Regions from separate parts of the Nonomuraea maheshkhaliensis genome, predicted to be linked through region 1. Evidence: riboswitches for the same ligand, from Rfam matches in the RefSeq annotation. Region 1 holds a riboswitch; the other holds the start of a gene.
The links. A riboswitch is a leader RNA that binds a small molecule or an ion and turns the genes downstream of it on or off. The one in region 1 is predicted to bind glycine.
Positions count from the first base shown of each region.

Region 2: linked by a shared signal. The riboswitch ahead of gcvT (glycine cleavage system aminomethyltransferase GcvT) and the one ahead of gcvP (aminomethyl-transferring glycine dehydrogenase) in region 1 are both predicted to bind glycine.

Region 1 covers NZ_BAAAMU010000067.1:38,921-46,400, reverse strand. The annotation lists gene ABFX54_RS35005 (sugar phosphate nucleotidyltransferase) at 1-39, shown strand, start outside; gene ABFX54_RS35000 (double zinc ribbon and FHA domain-containing protein) at 290-802, shown strand; gene ftsR (transcriptional regulator FtsR) at 894-1,520, shown strand; gene ABFX54_RS34990 (bifunctional nuclease family protein) at 1,654-2,124, shown strand; gene ABFX54_RS34985 (MerR family transcriptional regulator) at 2,272-2,892, shown strand; glycine riboswitch at 3,098-3,198, shown strand; gene gcvP (aminomethyl-transferring glycine dehydrogenase) at 3,378-6,212, shown strand; gene ABFX54_RS34975 (tetratricopeptide repeat protein) at 6,329-7,138, shown strand; gene ABFX54_RS34970 (hypothetical protein) at 7,161-7,480, opposite strand, start outside.
Region 2 covers NZ_BAAAMU010000016.1:114,108-121,587, forward strand. The annotation lists gene ABFX54_RS13875 (aldehyde dehydrogenase family protein) at 1-1,115, shown strand, start outside; gene ABFX54_RS13880 (3-oxoacyl-ACP reductase) at 1,121-1,885, shown strand; gene ABFX54_RS13885 (gamma-glutamyl-gamma-aminobutyrate hydrolase family protein) at 1,893-2,585, shown strand; glycine riboswitch at 2,668-2,765, shown strand; gene gcvT (glycine cleavage system aminomethyltransferase GcvT) at 2,897-3,982, shown strand; gene gcvH (glycine cleavage system protein GcvH) at 3,979-4,371, shown strand; gene ABFX54_RS13900 (L-serine ammonia-lyase) at 4,427-5,803, shown strand; gene ABFX54_RS13905 (hypothetical protein) at 5,851-6,366, opposite strand; gene ABFX54_RS13910 (DUF6286 domain-containing protein) at 6,443-7,042, opposite strand; gene ABFX54_RS13915 (amino acid deaminase/aldolase) at 7,180-7,480, shown strand, end outside.

The sequences.
Region 1 (7,480 bases):
GTGGAGCAGGCGGCGGGCCGGCCCGGTCACGGAACGTGATCGGAAAGGCTTTGCCGATGATGTGCGCGGAGAGTGCCGCAAGATCGTAATGTAGAAACGCGCGGCGGCATGGACCACGGGGCGGGGGCGGCGGTAACTTTGTCTGCGTCCGAACCAACGTGCAGCGCCCCGCCTTGACCTTTGCCGCTGATCAGCGTAAGTTGCGGCATTCGCAAACTTGAAATAGCGAAGCGAGGCGCGCCCCAGAGCACCGTCGCCGCGTCTTCGCGGTAGGAGGCCGAGCCGATCGATGCCGAGCGTCTACTGCACGCAGTGCGGGCACGCCAACCCCGAGGATGCCCGTTTCTGTTCCCGCTGTGGGTCACCGCTGACCAGGCCCGAGGTCTCCGGGGACACCACGTCGACGATCTCCGTCGCGGGAATAGAGGCGTACGAGGCTGAGACAGGCGACATGCTCCTGGCCGAGCGGGCGCTGGTCGAGCAGCTGCCGCCCGGCACGGCGTTGCTCACCGTCACCAGGGGCCCCAACCAGGGCAGCCGGTTCCGGCTGGACAAGGAGCTGACCACCACGGGGCGCCATCCGGAGAGCGACATCTTCCTCGACGACATCACCGTCTCCCGCCGCCACGTCGAGTTCTACCGCCACCGCGGCGGCCAGTTCTCCGTGCGCGACGTGGGCAGCCTCAACGGCACCTACGTCAACAGGGAGCGCATCGAGGAGGTCCCCCTGCACTCCGGAGACGAGGTGCAGATCGGCAAGTTCCGCCTCGTCTTCCTGATGCGAGGCAACTCCGGGGTATGAGCGGGCGGAGCGAGAGACCCATGGACACGGCCTCCGCACGCCCGCGGCCACGGGAGGCGGTCGCGTGAGTTCTCAGGCGGCACGGTCGCACATGAGCATCGGGGAGGTGCTCGCGCTCCTGCAGGGCGAGTTCCCCGATGTCACGATCTCCAAGATCAGGTTTCTGGAGGGCGAGGGGCTGATCGAGCCGGAGCGCAGCCCCTCCGGCTACCGCAAGTTCACCCACCTCCACGTGGAGCAGCTGCGCTTCATCCTCACCGAGCAGCGCGACCACTACCTCCCGCTGCGGGTGATCAAGGACCGGATGGCCGAGAGCTTCGGCCGGCCACGCGAGGTCCGGCAGACGCAGGAGGTCAGGCTCGACCGGGCCGAGCTGCTCGAGGCCGCCGAGATCGACGAGGAGACGCTCGCCGAGCTGGAGGACTACGGCCTGCTCGTGCCCGTGGCCAGGCGCTACGACGAGGAGGCGCTCAAGGTGGCCCGCGCCGTGGGCGCCCTGTCCCAGTTCGGCCTGCACGCCCGCCACCTGCGGGCGGTCAAGGCCGCGGCCGAGCGCGAGGCCGGGCTCGTCGAGCAGACCGTCGCCCCGATACTCAAACGGCGCGCCCCCGGCGCCATCGGCGAGGCCGACGAAGCCGCCAGGGAATTGACCGCGCTGCTGCTCGACCTGCACGCATCCCTTGTACGCACGGGCGTCCGTTCGGTCCTGGGGCGTTGAGAGCGTCGCGAGCTGCCAGGCGCGGGCACATTCGAGGCCTGCCGGGTGTTACGTTGAATTGAAGAAGCCATGTCAGCAGAAGTGATGACCGAAGAGCTGTGCCGGGTGACCGGTCAGGAATACGGAGCAGCCCGTGTTGCAGATGGAGGTCGTGGGCGTTCGAGTTGAAATGCCCACTAATCAGCCGATCGTCTTGCTCAAGGAGGCACACGGGGAGCGGTTTCTTCCGATATGGATTGGCATGACCGAGGCCACCGCCATCGCGCTGGCCCAGGCGGAGGAGCCGCCGCCGCGGCCCCTCACCCATGACCTGTTCAGAGACGTGCTGAGCGCGCTCGGCGTCGGGCTGCGCGCGGTCAACATCGTCGCCCTGCGTGACGGCATCTTCTTCGCCGACCTGGTCTTCTCCAACGGCGTGGAGGTGAGCGCGCGGCCGTCCGACTCGATCGCGCTCGCGCTGCGCACCGGGGCCCGCATCTTCGCCAGCGAGGAGGTCGTCCAGGAAGCCGGGGTCATCATCCCGGACGACCAGGAGGACGAGGTGGAGAAGTTCAGGGAGTTCCTTGACACGATCACTCCCGAGGACTTCGGCAGGGCGGGGTAGGTATTTCAGTGCATTTACGCTTCACGACGCGCCGAGCCGGATCGTTGACTGCGCATGGTCACGGTCCTACGGTGCAAGTGAAACCCGTGGTCGCCCTTTACGAACCCCCAGATCAGGCCACGGGATGAGAGAAAGCCGGAGGTCCGCGTGGCGGTCAGCAGCGGCGAGGGAAAGACGGCCGGCCAGGAAGATCCGGTACGGCGCGAGAGCGCGCGGCAGCGTGCCGGAGAGCAGGGTCTGCTCTTCGACCAGCAACCCAGGACGCTGCCGGGTGACATCGGATACCGCGGGCCGACGGCCTGTGCGGCGGCCGGCATCACCTACAGGCAGCTCGACTACTGGGCGCGCACCGGTCTGGTGGAGCCCACGATAAGAGCCGCGCAGGGCTCGGGCTCCCAGCGGCTCTACAGCTTCCGCGACATCCTGGTGCTCAAGGTCGTCAAGCGGCTGCTCGACACCGGAGTGTCGCTGCAGCAGATCCGCACGGCCGTGCAGCACCTGCGTGACCGCGGGGTCGGTGACCTCGCGCAGATCACGCTCATGAGCGACGGCGTCAGCGTCTACGAGTGCACCTCGGCCGACGAGGTGATCGACCTGCTCCAGGGCGGCCAGGGCGTGTTCGGCATCGCGCTCGGCCGGGTCTGGCGTGAGGTCGAGGGCTCCCTCGCGGAGCTGCCGGGGGAACGCGCGGCGGTCGAGGACACCGTCCCGGCCGACCATCCCGCTGACGAGCTGGCCCGCAGGCGACGCGCCCGCCGCACCGGCTGAGGGCACCCGGCTCCACGAGGGCCGGGATGCCGGACGAGGGGACTCCGATCCCCGGTAAGACGCGCAAGGCCCCTGGGAGCGCGGGGCCCCGCGACCACCTCCCGGGAAGGCGCCTGGGAGCGCTGAATCCCCAGGGAACACGCACGCGACGGTCCGATGACCGGCTAATGGGGCGTAGCGGTGTAATCTAGGACAGCAAGGCTGACGACCCCGTGCGGGAGAGTCCCCGGGCCCATCGCGGCACCGGGGCGCCGAAGGAGCAACCCTCCCCGGAATCTCTCAGGCATCCTGTACCGCTCGGGCGAGGCGACTCTGGAAAGCAGGCGCTCCCGCCAGGGGCGCCTCACCGACGGTGCAAGCCCCACCGGGGGTGAAGCTCTCAGGTCGCGGTAGCACGTACGTCGTGCGGCCGCGCTGACAGAGGGGGAGATCCGGCACTCGCCCGCGCCCTGGCGCCGGTCTCCACAGCCTCGGGAGGCACACCCATGACCGATCTGTCAGCTCCGCCGTTCTCGTCCAGGCACATCGGCCCGTCGGAGTCCGAGCAGCAGCGCATGCTCGAAGCCGTGGGCTTCGAGTCCGTGGCGGATCTGGTGGCGGTGGCCGTGCCCGAGTCCATCAGGGTCAAGGACCGCCTCAAGCTGCCCGCCGCGATCGGCGAGGCCGAGGCCGTCGCCGAGCTGCGCGCCCTGGCCGGGCGCAACCGCGTGCTCACCTCGATGATCGGCCTGGGCTACTACGACACCGTCACGCCCGCCGTCATCCGCCGCAACCTGCTGGAGAACCCGGGCTGGTACACCGCCTACACGCCGTACCAGCCGGAGATCTCGCAGGGGCGCCTGGAGGCGCTGCTGAACTTCCAGACCGTCGTCTCCGACCTCACCGGCCTGCCCGTCTCGGGCGCGTCCCTGCTGGACGAGGCCACCGCCGCCGCCGAGGCCATGACGCTGGCCCGCCGGGCGGGCAAGTCCAAGAGCTCCGTGTTCGTGGTGGACGCCGACGCGCTGCCCCAGACCAAGGCCGTGCTCGCCACCAGGGCCGAGCCGCTCGGCATCACGCTGGTGGAGCACCCGCTCGACGGCGAGCTGCCCGAAAGCTTCGGCGTGCTCGTGCAGTACCCCGGCGCCTCGGGCCGGCTGCGCGACTTCCGCGCCGTGGCCGCCGCCGCCCACGAGGCCGGCGCGCTGGTCGTGGCCGCCGCCGACCTGCTGGCCCTGACGCTCATCGCCGCCCCCGGCGAGCTGGGCGCCGACATCGCCATCGGCTCATCGCAGCGCTTCGGCGTGCCGTTCGGGTTCGGCGGGCCGCACGCCGCCTACATGTCCGTACGCGAGGGGCTGCAGCGCCAGCTCCCCGGCCGCCTGGTGGGCGTGTCGGTGGACGCCGACGGCGACCCCGCCTACCGCCTGGCCCTGCAGACCCGCGAGCAGCACATCCGCCGCGAGAAGGCCACCAGCAACATCTGCACCGCCCAGGTCCTGCTGGCCGTCATCGCCGGCATGTACGCCGTCTACCACGGCCCCGAGGGCCTGCGCCGCATCGCCCACCGCGTCCACCGGCACGCCGGCGCGCTGGCCGCCGGGCTGCGCGAGGGCGGCGTGGAGATCGTGCACCAGGAGTTCTTCGACACTGTGCTCGCCCGCGTGCCCGGCCGGGCCGCCGAGGTCGTGGCCGCCGCCGCCGAGCGGGGCGTCAACCTCTGGCGGGTGGACGACGACCACGTCTCCGTCGCCTGCGACGAGAAGACCGGGGCCGCCGAGGTGGCCGCCGTGCGGGCCGCCTTCGGGATCTCCCCGGACGGCGGGGCCGCGCCCGAGCACACCCCCGACGCGCTGCCCGCCGAGCTCCTGCGCGAGAGCGCGTACCTGACCCACCCGGTCTTCCACGCCCACCGCTCCGAGACCGCGATGCTGCGCTACCTGCGCAAACTGCAGGACAAGGACATCGCGCTCGACCGCTCCATGATCCCGCTCGGCTCCTGCACGATGAAGCTGAACGCGACCACCGAGATGGAGCCGATCACCTGGCCCGAGTTCGCCGCGATCCACCCGTACGCGCCCGCCGGGCAGACCGAGGGCTACCGCGAGCTCATCGGCACGCTGGAGGGCTGGCTGGCCGAGGTGACCGGCTACGACGCCGTCTCCCTCCAGCCGAACGCCGGCTCCCAGGGCGAGTTCGCCGGGCTGCTGGCCATCCGCGCCTACCACCGCGACCAGGGCCAGGGCGAGCGCGACGTCTGCCTCATCCCGTCCTCGGCCCACGGCACCAACGCCGCCAGCGCCGTCATGGCCGGCATGCGGGTCGTCGTCGTGGCCTGCGACTCCGACGGCAACATCGACCTGGCCGACCTCGACGCCAAGATCGACAAGCACCGGGACGCGCTGGCCGCGATCATGGTGACGTACCCGTCCACGCACGGCGTGTACGAGGAGAGCATCACCGAGGTCTGCGCCAAGGTGCACGAGGCCGGCGGCCAGGTGTACGTGGACGGCGCCAACCTCAACGCCCTGGTCGGCCTGGCCAAGCCGGGCGAGTTCGGGGCCGACGTGTCCCACCTCAACCTGCACAAGACCTTCTGCATCCCGCACGGCGGCGGCGGCCCCGGCGTCGGCCCGGTCGCGGTCCGCGCCCACCTGGCCTCCTACCTGCCGGGCCACCCGCTGCACGACGGCAGCGCGGTCGGTCCCGTCTCGGCGGCCCCGTACGGGTCGGCCGGCATCCTGCCGATCTCGTGGGCGTACGTCAGGATGATGGGCGCCGACGGGCTCACCGCCGCCACCGAGCAGGCCATCCTGTCGGCGAACTACCTGGCCAGGCGGCTGGCCCCGCACTACCCGGTCCTCTACACCGGCCGCGGCGGCCTGGTCGCCCACGAGTGCATCATCGACCTGCGCCAGATCACCAAGGAGACCGGCGTCACCGTCGACGACGTGGCCAAGCGGCTCATCGACTACGGCTTCCACGCCCCGACCATGTCGTTCCCCGTCGCCGGGACCCTCATGATCGAGCCGACCGAGAGCGAGGACCTCGCCGAGCTCGACCGCTTCGCCGACGCCATGGCCGCCATCAGGGCCGAGATCGCCAAGGTCGCCTCCGGCGACTACGACAGGACCGACAACCCGCTGCGGAACGCGCCCCACACGGCCGAGTCGGTCAGCGCCGACGAGTGGACGCACCCGTACGGGCGCGGCGAGGCCGCCTACCCGCTGCCGTCGCTGCGCGACGGCAAGTACTGGGTGCCGGTGCGCCGCATCGACCAGGCCTACGGCGACCGCAACCTGGTGTGCTCCTGCCCTCCGCTGGAGGCGTACGAGGACTGAGCCGGACGAGGTGGGAGGACTGTCACCCCCGGTGCCAGTCCTTCCGCGTCAAGTGAGCAGACATGATCGTCAGAAGTCGTTAGGCTTCGGTGCGACCGTCGCCCCAAGGAGCTCTCTTGACGTCCTCAGAGCTGGAGACACCGCCCCTCGACACCGCCCGCCGCCTGGCCGAGGAGGGTGACCTCGACGCCGCGGCCGACATCCTGAGCCGGCTCGCGGCCGACCCCGCCGAGCCCGACAGGGCGCAGGCCGCCGTGGGCCTGGCCGTGGTGCTGGAGCAGCGCGGCGACGTCGAGCGGGCCAGGGCCGCAGCCAGGACCGCCCTGGCCACCGGGCACCCCGAATACGCCGCCCAGGCGGCCTGTCACCTGGCCCAGGGCTTCGAACGGGAGGGCCGGGCCGACCAGGCCAGGGCCGCCTGGCAGGCCGTCCTCGGCGTCGGCACGGCCGCGTACGTGCCGCTGGCCCACCTCGCGCTGGCCCGGCTGGCGGTCGAGGCGGGCAACCTGGAGGAGGCCGGTGACGAGTTGCGCGCCGCCGTGCGCGCGGGGGTCGAGTCCGGCGACGACAAGATGGGCGCGCAGGCGGCGCAGCGGCTGGCCGAGCTGATGCTGGAGCACGGGGAGCCGGGCCCGGCGGCCGAGGTGCTGCTGGAGGCGCTGGAGTTCGCCCCCGCCGACGAGGTGCCCGGCCTGCGGGTCCAGCTCGGCATCGCGCATCTGGAGCTGGCCTGCGCCGAGTTCGCCGAGAGCGTCGAGGGCGGCGCCGACCCGCGCACCGGCGCGCTGGCCATCGAACTGCTCGCCCGCACCCTGCCGCTGCGCGGGCGCGACGACGACGCGGGCCGGGTGTGGACGTACGGGCTCGAACACGAGGACGAGACGCTGGCGGAGGAGGTCCGCCTGCGCTACCAGCGCGACGCCTGACCTCGCGCCGCCTGCCCGCAGGTCAGGGGCGGCGCATGACGGCCACCGCCGCCGCCACGTTGACCAGCACGATCGCCATCCACGCGACCAGCAGCCCGAACGCGCCTCCGGTGGTGCCCGCGATGGCCGTGAGCGGAACCCCGATGCCCAGCGAGCCCAGCGCGATCGGGACCAGCGGGGTCGTCTGACCCGCCCTCTTGCGCGGCGTGGCGCCGTGGTGGTCGAGCTCGGCCCGGACCCGCGCGGCGATCGTGGCGTCGAGGCGCTCCATGAACGAGTCGACAAGCGCCGCCTCGTAGTCGGGGCCGAGGTCGCGGCGCGCCTCCAGCGTGGCCCGCAGGT
Region 2 (7,480 bases), on a different contig from region 1:
ACGCCCGCTGGGAGGCCGGCAACGTCCGCGACGTGCTGCACTTCTACGCGGGCGCGCCTGAGCGCGACCACGGCAAGCAGATCCCGGTGCCCGGCGGGGTGAACCTGACGTTCCAGGAGCCCATGGGCGTCGTGGGGATCATCGTGCCGTGGAACTTCCCGATGGTGATCACGACGTGGGGCATGGCCCCGGCGCTGGCGGCGGGCAACACCGTGATCGTCAAGCCGGCCGAGTGGACTCCGCTGACCGCGCTGAGGCTGGCCGAGCTGGCCCTGGCGGCGGGCCTCCCCGAGGGGGTGCTCCAGGTGCTGCCTGGAGCAGGGGAGGTCGCGGGAGCCCGCCTGGTCGAGCACCCCGACGTGGCGAAGATCGTCTTCACCGGCTCGACCGAGGTGGGCAAGGAGATCGCGGCCAAGGCGGCGCGCCAGGTCAAGCGGGTCACGCTGGAGCTGGGCGGCAAGTCGGCGAACATCGTCTTCGCCGACGCCGACCTGGACAAGGCCGCCCGCACCGCCCCCTACGCCGTCTTCGACAACGCCGGCCAGGACTGCTGCGCCCGGTCGAGGATCCTCGTCCAGTCGTCCGTGTACGACGAGTTCATGTCCCTGCTCGCCCCGGCCGTCCAGGGCGTCAAGGTCGGCGACCCGCGTGACGAGAGCACCGAGATGGGCCCGCTGATCAGCGCGGAGCACCTCGACCGGGTCCGCGGCTTCGTCGAGGGCACCCCCTGGCTGCGGGGCTCCTGCCCCCAGGGCAAGGGCTTCTGGTTCCCGCCGACGGTGCTGACCCCCGAGCTGACGGACCGCGCGTTCACCGAGGAGATCTTCGGCCCGGTCGTGTCGGTGGTCAGGTTCGAGGACGAGGCGCAGGCCGTGCGGATCGCCAACGACACCCCCTACGGCCTGAGCGGCTCGATCTGGACCCGCGACGTCGGCCGGGCGCTGCGCGTGGCCAGGGCGGTCGAGTCGGGCGCGCTGTCGGTCAACTCCCACTCCTCCGTCCGCTACTGGACCCCGTTCGGCGGCTTCAAGCAGTCCGGCCTCGGCAGGGAGCTCGGCCCGGACGCCCTGGCCGCGTTCACCGAGACCAAGAACGTCTTCATCTCATCGGAGTGACACACATGCAGCGGTTGCAGGATCGGGTGGCGGTCATCACCGGCGCGGGCGGCGGCATCGGGCTGGCCACGGCCCGCCGCTTCGCCGAAGAGGGCGCCAAGGTGGTCTGCGCGGACATCGACGAAGAGGCGGGGGTCAAGGCCGCGACCGAGGTCGGCGGCCTGTTCGTGCGGGCCGACGTGACCAGCGAGGACGACGTCGTACGGATGTTCGCCACGGCGCACGACACCTACGGCAGCGTGGACATCGCCTTCAACAACGCCGGCATCTCCCCGCCCGACGACGACTCGATCCTGGAGACCGGCATCGACGCATGGCGCCGCGTCCAGGAGGTCAACCTGACCAGCGTCTACCTGTGCTGCAAGCACGCGATCCCGTACATGCGCCGCCAGGGCAAGGGCTCGATCATCAACACCGCCTCCTTCGTGGCGGTGATGGGCTCGGCCACCTCGCAGATCTCCTACACCGCGTCCAAGGGCGGGGTGCTGGCGATGTCGCGGGAGCTGGGCGTGCAGTTCGCCAGGGAGGGCATCAGGGTCAACGCCCTGTGCCCCGGGCCGGTGAACACGCCGCTGCTGCGGGAGTTGTTCGCCAAGGATCCCGAACGGGCGCGGCGGCGGCTGGTGCACGTCCCCGTGGGCCGCTTCGCCGAGGCGTCGGAGATCGCGGCGGCGGTGGCGTTCCTGGCCAGCGACGACGCCTCGTTCATCACCGGCAGCGAGTTCCTGGTGGACGGCGGCATCTCCGGCGCCTACGTCACGCCCCTCTAAGGAGATCATGGTGCGTCGTCCCGTCATCGGCATCACCTGTTACGTCGAGCCCGCCTCGTTCACGGTGTGGCAGGACACGACGGCCGCGCTGCTGCCGTACGCGTACGTGGAGCAGGTCGTGCGGGCCGGCGGCCAGCCGGTCGTGCTGCCTCCGGCCGGCGCGCCCGCCTCCGTCGTGCGCGGCCTGGACGGGCTGATCCTGGCCGGGGGCGGCGACATCGACCCGACCAGATACGACGCCGCCCCGCACGAGCGGATCGGCTACGTCAGGGAGGTCCGCGACGAGGCGGAGTTCGCCCTGCTCGCCGCGGCCCTGGAGGCCGGGCTGCCGTATCTGGGCATCTGCCGCGGCCTCCAGGTGCTCAACGTGGCCCTGGGCGGCAGCCTGCACCAGCACCTGCCCGACGTGGTCGGCCACACGGACCACTGCCCGGGCCCCGGCCGTTTCGGCGACCTGCCGGTGAGCGTCGTGCCGGGCACCCGGCTGGCGAAGGCGCTGGGCGAGGAGCCGGTGACGGTCCCGCACTACCATCACCAGGCCGTCGATCGCCTGGCCCCCGGCCTGGCGGTCACGGCCGCGAGCGCCGACGGCACGATCGAGGCCGTCGAACTGGACGCGGCTTTCGTGGTGGCCGTGCAGTGGCACGCGGAGATGGCGGAGGGCCACGCGTTGTTCGACGCGCTGGTGTCCGCCTGCTGAGACGCGCGCGCCGGCGGCCGGTCACGGCTGCCCTGGACGCGACAACGACCCCCGGTCGGCACTAGGCTGGCGGGCATCACCGACGCATCGTGCGGGAGAGCACCCTGACAGCCGGTCAGGGTCCCTGAAGGAGCAAGCCCTCCCCGCAAACCTCTCAAGGCAAAGGACCGCACGGCTAAGGGTGACCTCTGGAAAGCAGGCCCGTGGGCCTCGCCGAAGGTGAAAGTCCGGCAAAAGTCGGGCGAAGCTCTCAGGCATCGATGACAGAGGGGGAGGATCCTGGCATCCAACCCTGTCCTGAGGTGCGACCAATGTCCCGACCGACACCGCTACGAGACGTTCACGAGAGCCTCGGCGCCACGCTCACCGACTTCGCGGGCTGGCTCATGCCGCTCCGGTACGGCAGCGAGTCCGCGGAGCACAAGGCCGTGCGCGAGGCGGCCGGGCTGTTCGACCTGTCCCACATGGGAGAGATCTTCCTGACCGGGCCGCAGGCCGGCCAAGCGCTGGACCACGCGCTGGTCGGGCATCTGTCGGCGCTGGCGCCCGGGCGGGCGCGCTACACCATGATCGTGGACGAGCGCGGCGGGGTGCTCGACGACCTCATCGTCTACCGGCTCGGGGACGAGGAGTTCATGGTCGTGGCCAACGCCTCGAACTACGAAAAAGTCGGAAATGAGCTGAAAATTCGCTCTAAGGCGTTCGATGTGGTCGTCGAGGATCGGTCCGACCAGTACGCGCTGATCGCCGTCCAGGGGCCCCGCTCGCAGGAGATCCTGGCCACGCTCACCGACGCCGACCTCGCCGGGCTCAAGTACTACGCCGGGCTGCCCGGCGTGGTGGACGGCCGGCAGGCCCTCATCGCCCGTACCGGCTACACCGGCGAGGACGGGTTCGAGCTGTTCGTCGCCAACGACGACGCGGTGCCGCTGTGGCACGCCCTCACGGCGGCCGGGGAGCCGTACGGGCTCAAGCCCGCCGGCCTGTCCAGCCGCGACACGCTCAGGCTCGAAGCCGGCATGCCTCTTTACGGCAACGAGCTGCACGCCGGCCTCACTCCGTTCGACGCGGGGCTGGGCCGGGTGGTGAAATTCGACAAGCCCGGTGACTTCGTCGGCAGGTCGGCGCTCGAGGCGGTCAAGGACGACACGCCGCGACGCCGGCTCGTCGGCCTGGTCGCGCGGGGCCGCCGGGTGCCGCGCCACGGTTACCCGGTCACGAAAGACGGCGCCGTCGTCGGCGTGGTCACCAGCGGCGCGCCTTCCCAGACCCTGGGCAAGCCGATCGCGATGGCCTACGTGGACACCGGTGCGGAAACAGGCCTGGCCGTGGACATCCGGGGCAGCCATGAACCTATGGACGTGGTCGAGCTGCCCTTCTACAGGAGGAACAAGTGAGCAACATCCCTGACGACCTGAGCTACACCAAGGAGCACGAGTGGGTGGCCGGGCTCGAAGACGGCCTCACCGTGACCGTCGGCATCACGGCCTTCGCCGCCGAGGCCCTTGGTGATGTCGTCTACGTGCAGCTCCCCGAGGTCGGCTCGACCATCGAGCGGGGCGACTCCGTCGGCGAGGTGGAGTCGACCAAGTCGGTCAACGAGATCTACGCGCCGGTCGGCGGCGAGATCGTGGAGGTCAACCAGGCCGTCGTGGACGACCCCGGCCTGGTGAACAGCGACTCCTACGGCGAGGGCTGGATGTTCAAGGTGCGCGTGGAAGGCGACACCGAAGAGCTGCTCACGCCCGAGGAGTACACAGCGCTCACCAAGGGCAGCGAGTCCTGACCCACCGCCGGGGCCCGCACGGCCGGGCCCCGGCCCCCAAGAAGGGCGCACATCAATGGCGATCAGCGTCTTCGACCTGTTCAAGATCGGTATCGGACCGTCCAGCTCCCACACCGGCGGCCCGATGGCCGCCGCGCACAAATTCGCCCGCGGCCTGCACGAGGACGGCCTGCTCGACCGGGTTGCCCGGGTCGAGGCCATCCTGTACGGCTCGCTCGGCCTGACCGGCAAGGGCCATGGCAGCGACAAGGCGGTCCTGCTCGGCCTGTCCGGCGAGAAGCCCGAACTGGTGGACGTCGACAGCGTCGAGGCCCGCATCGCCGCGATGCGCGAGTCCGGCACGCTCAAGCTCTACGGCACGCACGAGATCCCGTTCGTCGTCGGCGAGCACCTCGTCTTCGAACGCAAGATCTCGCTGCCGGAACATCCCAACGGCATGCGCTTCACCGCCTACGCCGCCTCCGGCGAGCCGATCAAGGAGAAGGTCTACTTCTCCGTCGGCGGCGGCTTCGTGGTGGACGAGCAGGCCACCGGCGCCGACCGCATCAAGCCCGACGACACGGTGCTGCCCTTCCCGTTCACCACCGGCGAGGAGCTGCTCAAGCACTGCTCCAACACGGGTCTGTCGATCTCCGCCCTCGTGCTGGAGAACGAGCAGGCCTTCGGCCGCACCGAGGAGCAGATCCGGGAGGGCCTGCTCAACCTGTGGCGGGTGATGTCCGAGTGCGTGCGCCGCGGCATCTCCAAGGAGGGCGTCCTGCCCGGCGGCCTGAAGGTCAAGCGCCGCGCCAACCAGCTGCACCGCCGCCTGCAGTCGGAGCCGGCCGAGAAGGACCCGCTCCAGGCCATGGACTGGGTGACGCTCTTCGCCCTCGCCGTCAACGAGGAGAACGCCGCGGGCGGCCGCATCGTCACCGCCCCCACCAACGGCGCCGCCGGCATCATCCCGGCCGTCCTGACCTACTACACCCGCTTCGTCCCCCACGCCGACGACGAGGGCGTGGTCCGCTTCCTGCTGACGGCCGGCGCGATCGGCGTGCTGTTCAAGGAGAACGCCTCGATCTCCGGCGCGGAGGTGGGCTGCCAGGGCGAGGTGGGCTCGGCCTGCTCCATGGCCTCCGCCGGCCTCACCGAGGTGCTCGGCGGCACCCCCGAGCAGGTGGAGAACGCCGCCGAGATCGGCATCGAGCACAACCTGGGGCTGACCTGCGACCCGATCGGCGGCCTGGTCCAGATCCCGTGCATCGAGCGCAACGCGGTCGCCTCCAACAAGGCCATCACCGCCGCCAGGATCGCCCTGCGCGGCGACGGGCGGCACTACGTGGCGCTCGACAAGGCCATCAAGACGATGCGCATCACCGGGCAGGACATGCTGGACAAGTACAAGGAGACCTCACGCGGCGGCCTGGCCGTCAACGTGATCGAGTGCTGACCGGACGGCGGCTCGGCCGACAACGTGACCGGGCGCCGGCTCTGCCGTCAACGTGACCGGGCGCCGGCCGGGCGGCGCACGTGCAGCCGTACGACGGCGGGGGCCTCGTCATCGCGGACCTCCCGCCGGATCCGGCCGACGATGTCGCCGTCCAGCTTGCCCACCACCGCGCCCACGTCGGCCGCCGCCGGGCAGGTCAGCGAGATGCGCAGCCCGTCCTCGGCGACTCTGACCCCCGCCCGGCCCAGCCCCTCCACGCCCTTGAGGCCCACGAACAGCATGGCCGTGCCCGTGCCGTTGGGCGTGCCCCTGCGGCCCCAGCCCAGGCACAGCAGCAGCCAGCGCAGGCAGACCAGGGCCAGCAGCAGCAGGCCCAGGGCCAGGAACCACAGCGGCCACGGCTCCTCCGCCAGCGTCCGGTACGCCTGCGCGGGCAGCACCCTGGCGCCCGGCGGCAGGCCGAGGAACCGGTCCTCGCCGCGCAGCCACGCGTACCCGCCGAGGCCCAGCAGCGTCGCCCCGACGATCGCCAGCCCGACCCGATTCCCGGTGTACTGACGCATCAGACGTACCTCCCGCTGTCCCGCCTCCCGCTGTCCCGGCAGATCACCCGGCGCTCCCGCCGTACCGGAGAGCCCATCACGCGGACCTCCTGCGCAGGCGTACCACGACCTCGCCGGTCCCGAGGGTGCCCACGCCCGCCAGGCGGTCCCCCACCGCGACCCCGACCTGCCGCAACATCTGGCCCGAGCTCTCCGCGCTCGTCACGACCGTGACCTCGATGGTGCGCCGGCGCAGGCGTACCCGGGCCTTGTCCACCCCCGCCACCTGCTGGGCGGCGGCGCGGAGCGTGCGGCGCAGTCCTGAGCGGGTGATCCCGATGACGATCAGCGGGTCGGACGTCTCCACCGGCACCGTCCTCGACCGGCCCGGCACGATTGCGAGCAGCAGCATCAGCACGCCCGCCCCCGACGTGACCAGGGACGGCGTGGCGAGCTCCGGCCACGTGCTCTTCGTGGCGAGATCGACCGCCTCGTTCACCGGCACCCAGCCGAGCGGCGCGCCGAGCAGCCCCGAGACCACCTCGGCCGCGGTCACCCCCAGCCCGGCGGCCAGCGTCAGCGCGACCAGGGCCCCCGGAACGGTACGCGCCGGCCGCAACGCCCTGTTCGCCCGGCGCAGCCCGGTGTGCCGCGGGGTGACGGCGGCACCGGGCAGTATCTGCTGAAGCGTGGTCATCACAACGACAGACGTACATGGATCCCGCATGACCTGAACCGCGCCCTCGCCGCCCATTTGCCCGATCATTACGGGGACGACGATCAACACGAACAAGCCTCATATTCATTTGCCCGATATGTCGTTACGCTGCTGGTATGGATGACCGCCAGCGCTACGACAGAGCCACAGCGGCCCTGGAAGCGCCGTTCGCGATCCTCGACCTGGCGGCCATGCGCGCCAACGCCGCCGACCTCGTCCGCCGCGCCGCCGGCAAGCCCATCCGGGTCGCCAGCAAATCCATCCGCAGCCGGGCGGTCCTCGAACGCGTCCTGGCCATGGACGGCTTTCAGGGCATCATGGCCTTCACCCTGCCCGAGGCGCTCTGGCTGGCCGGCCACGGCTTCACCGACATCCTCGTCGCCTACCCCACGGCCGACCGGCACGCCCTCGCCGCCC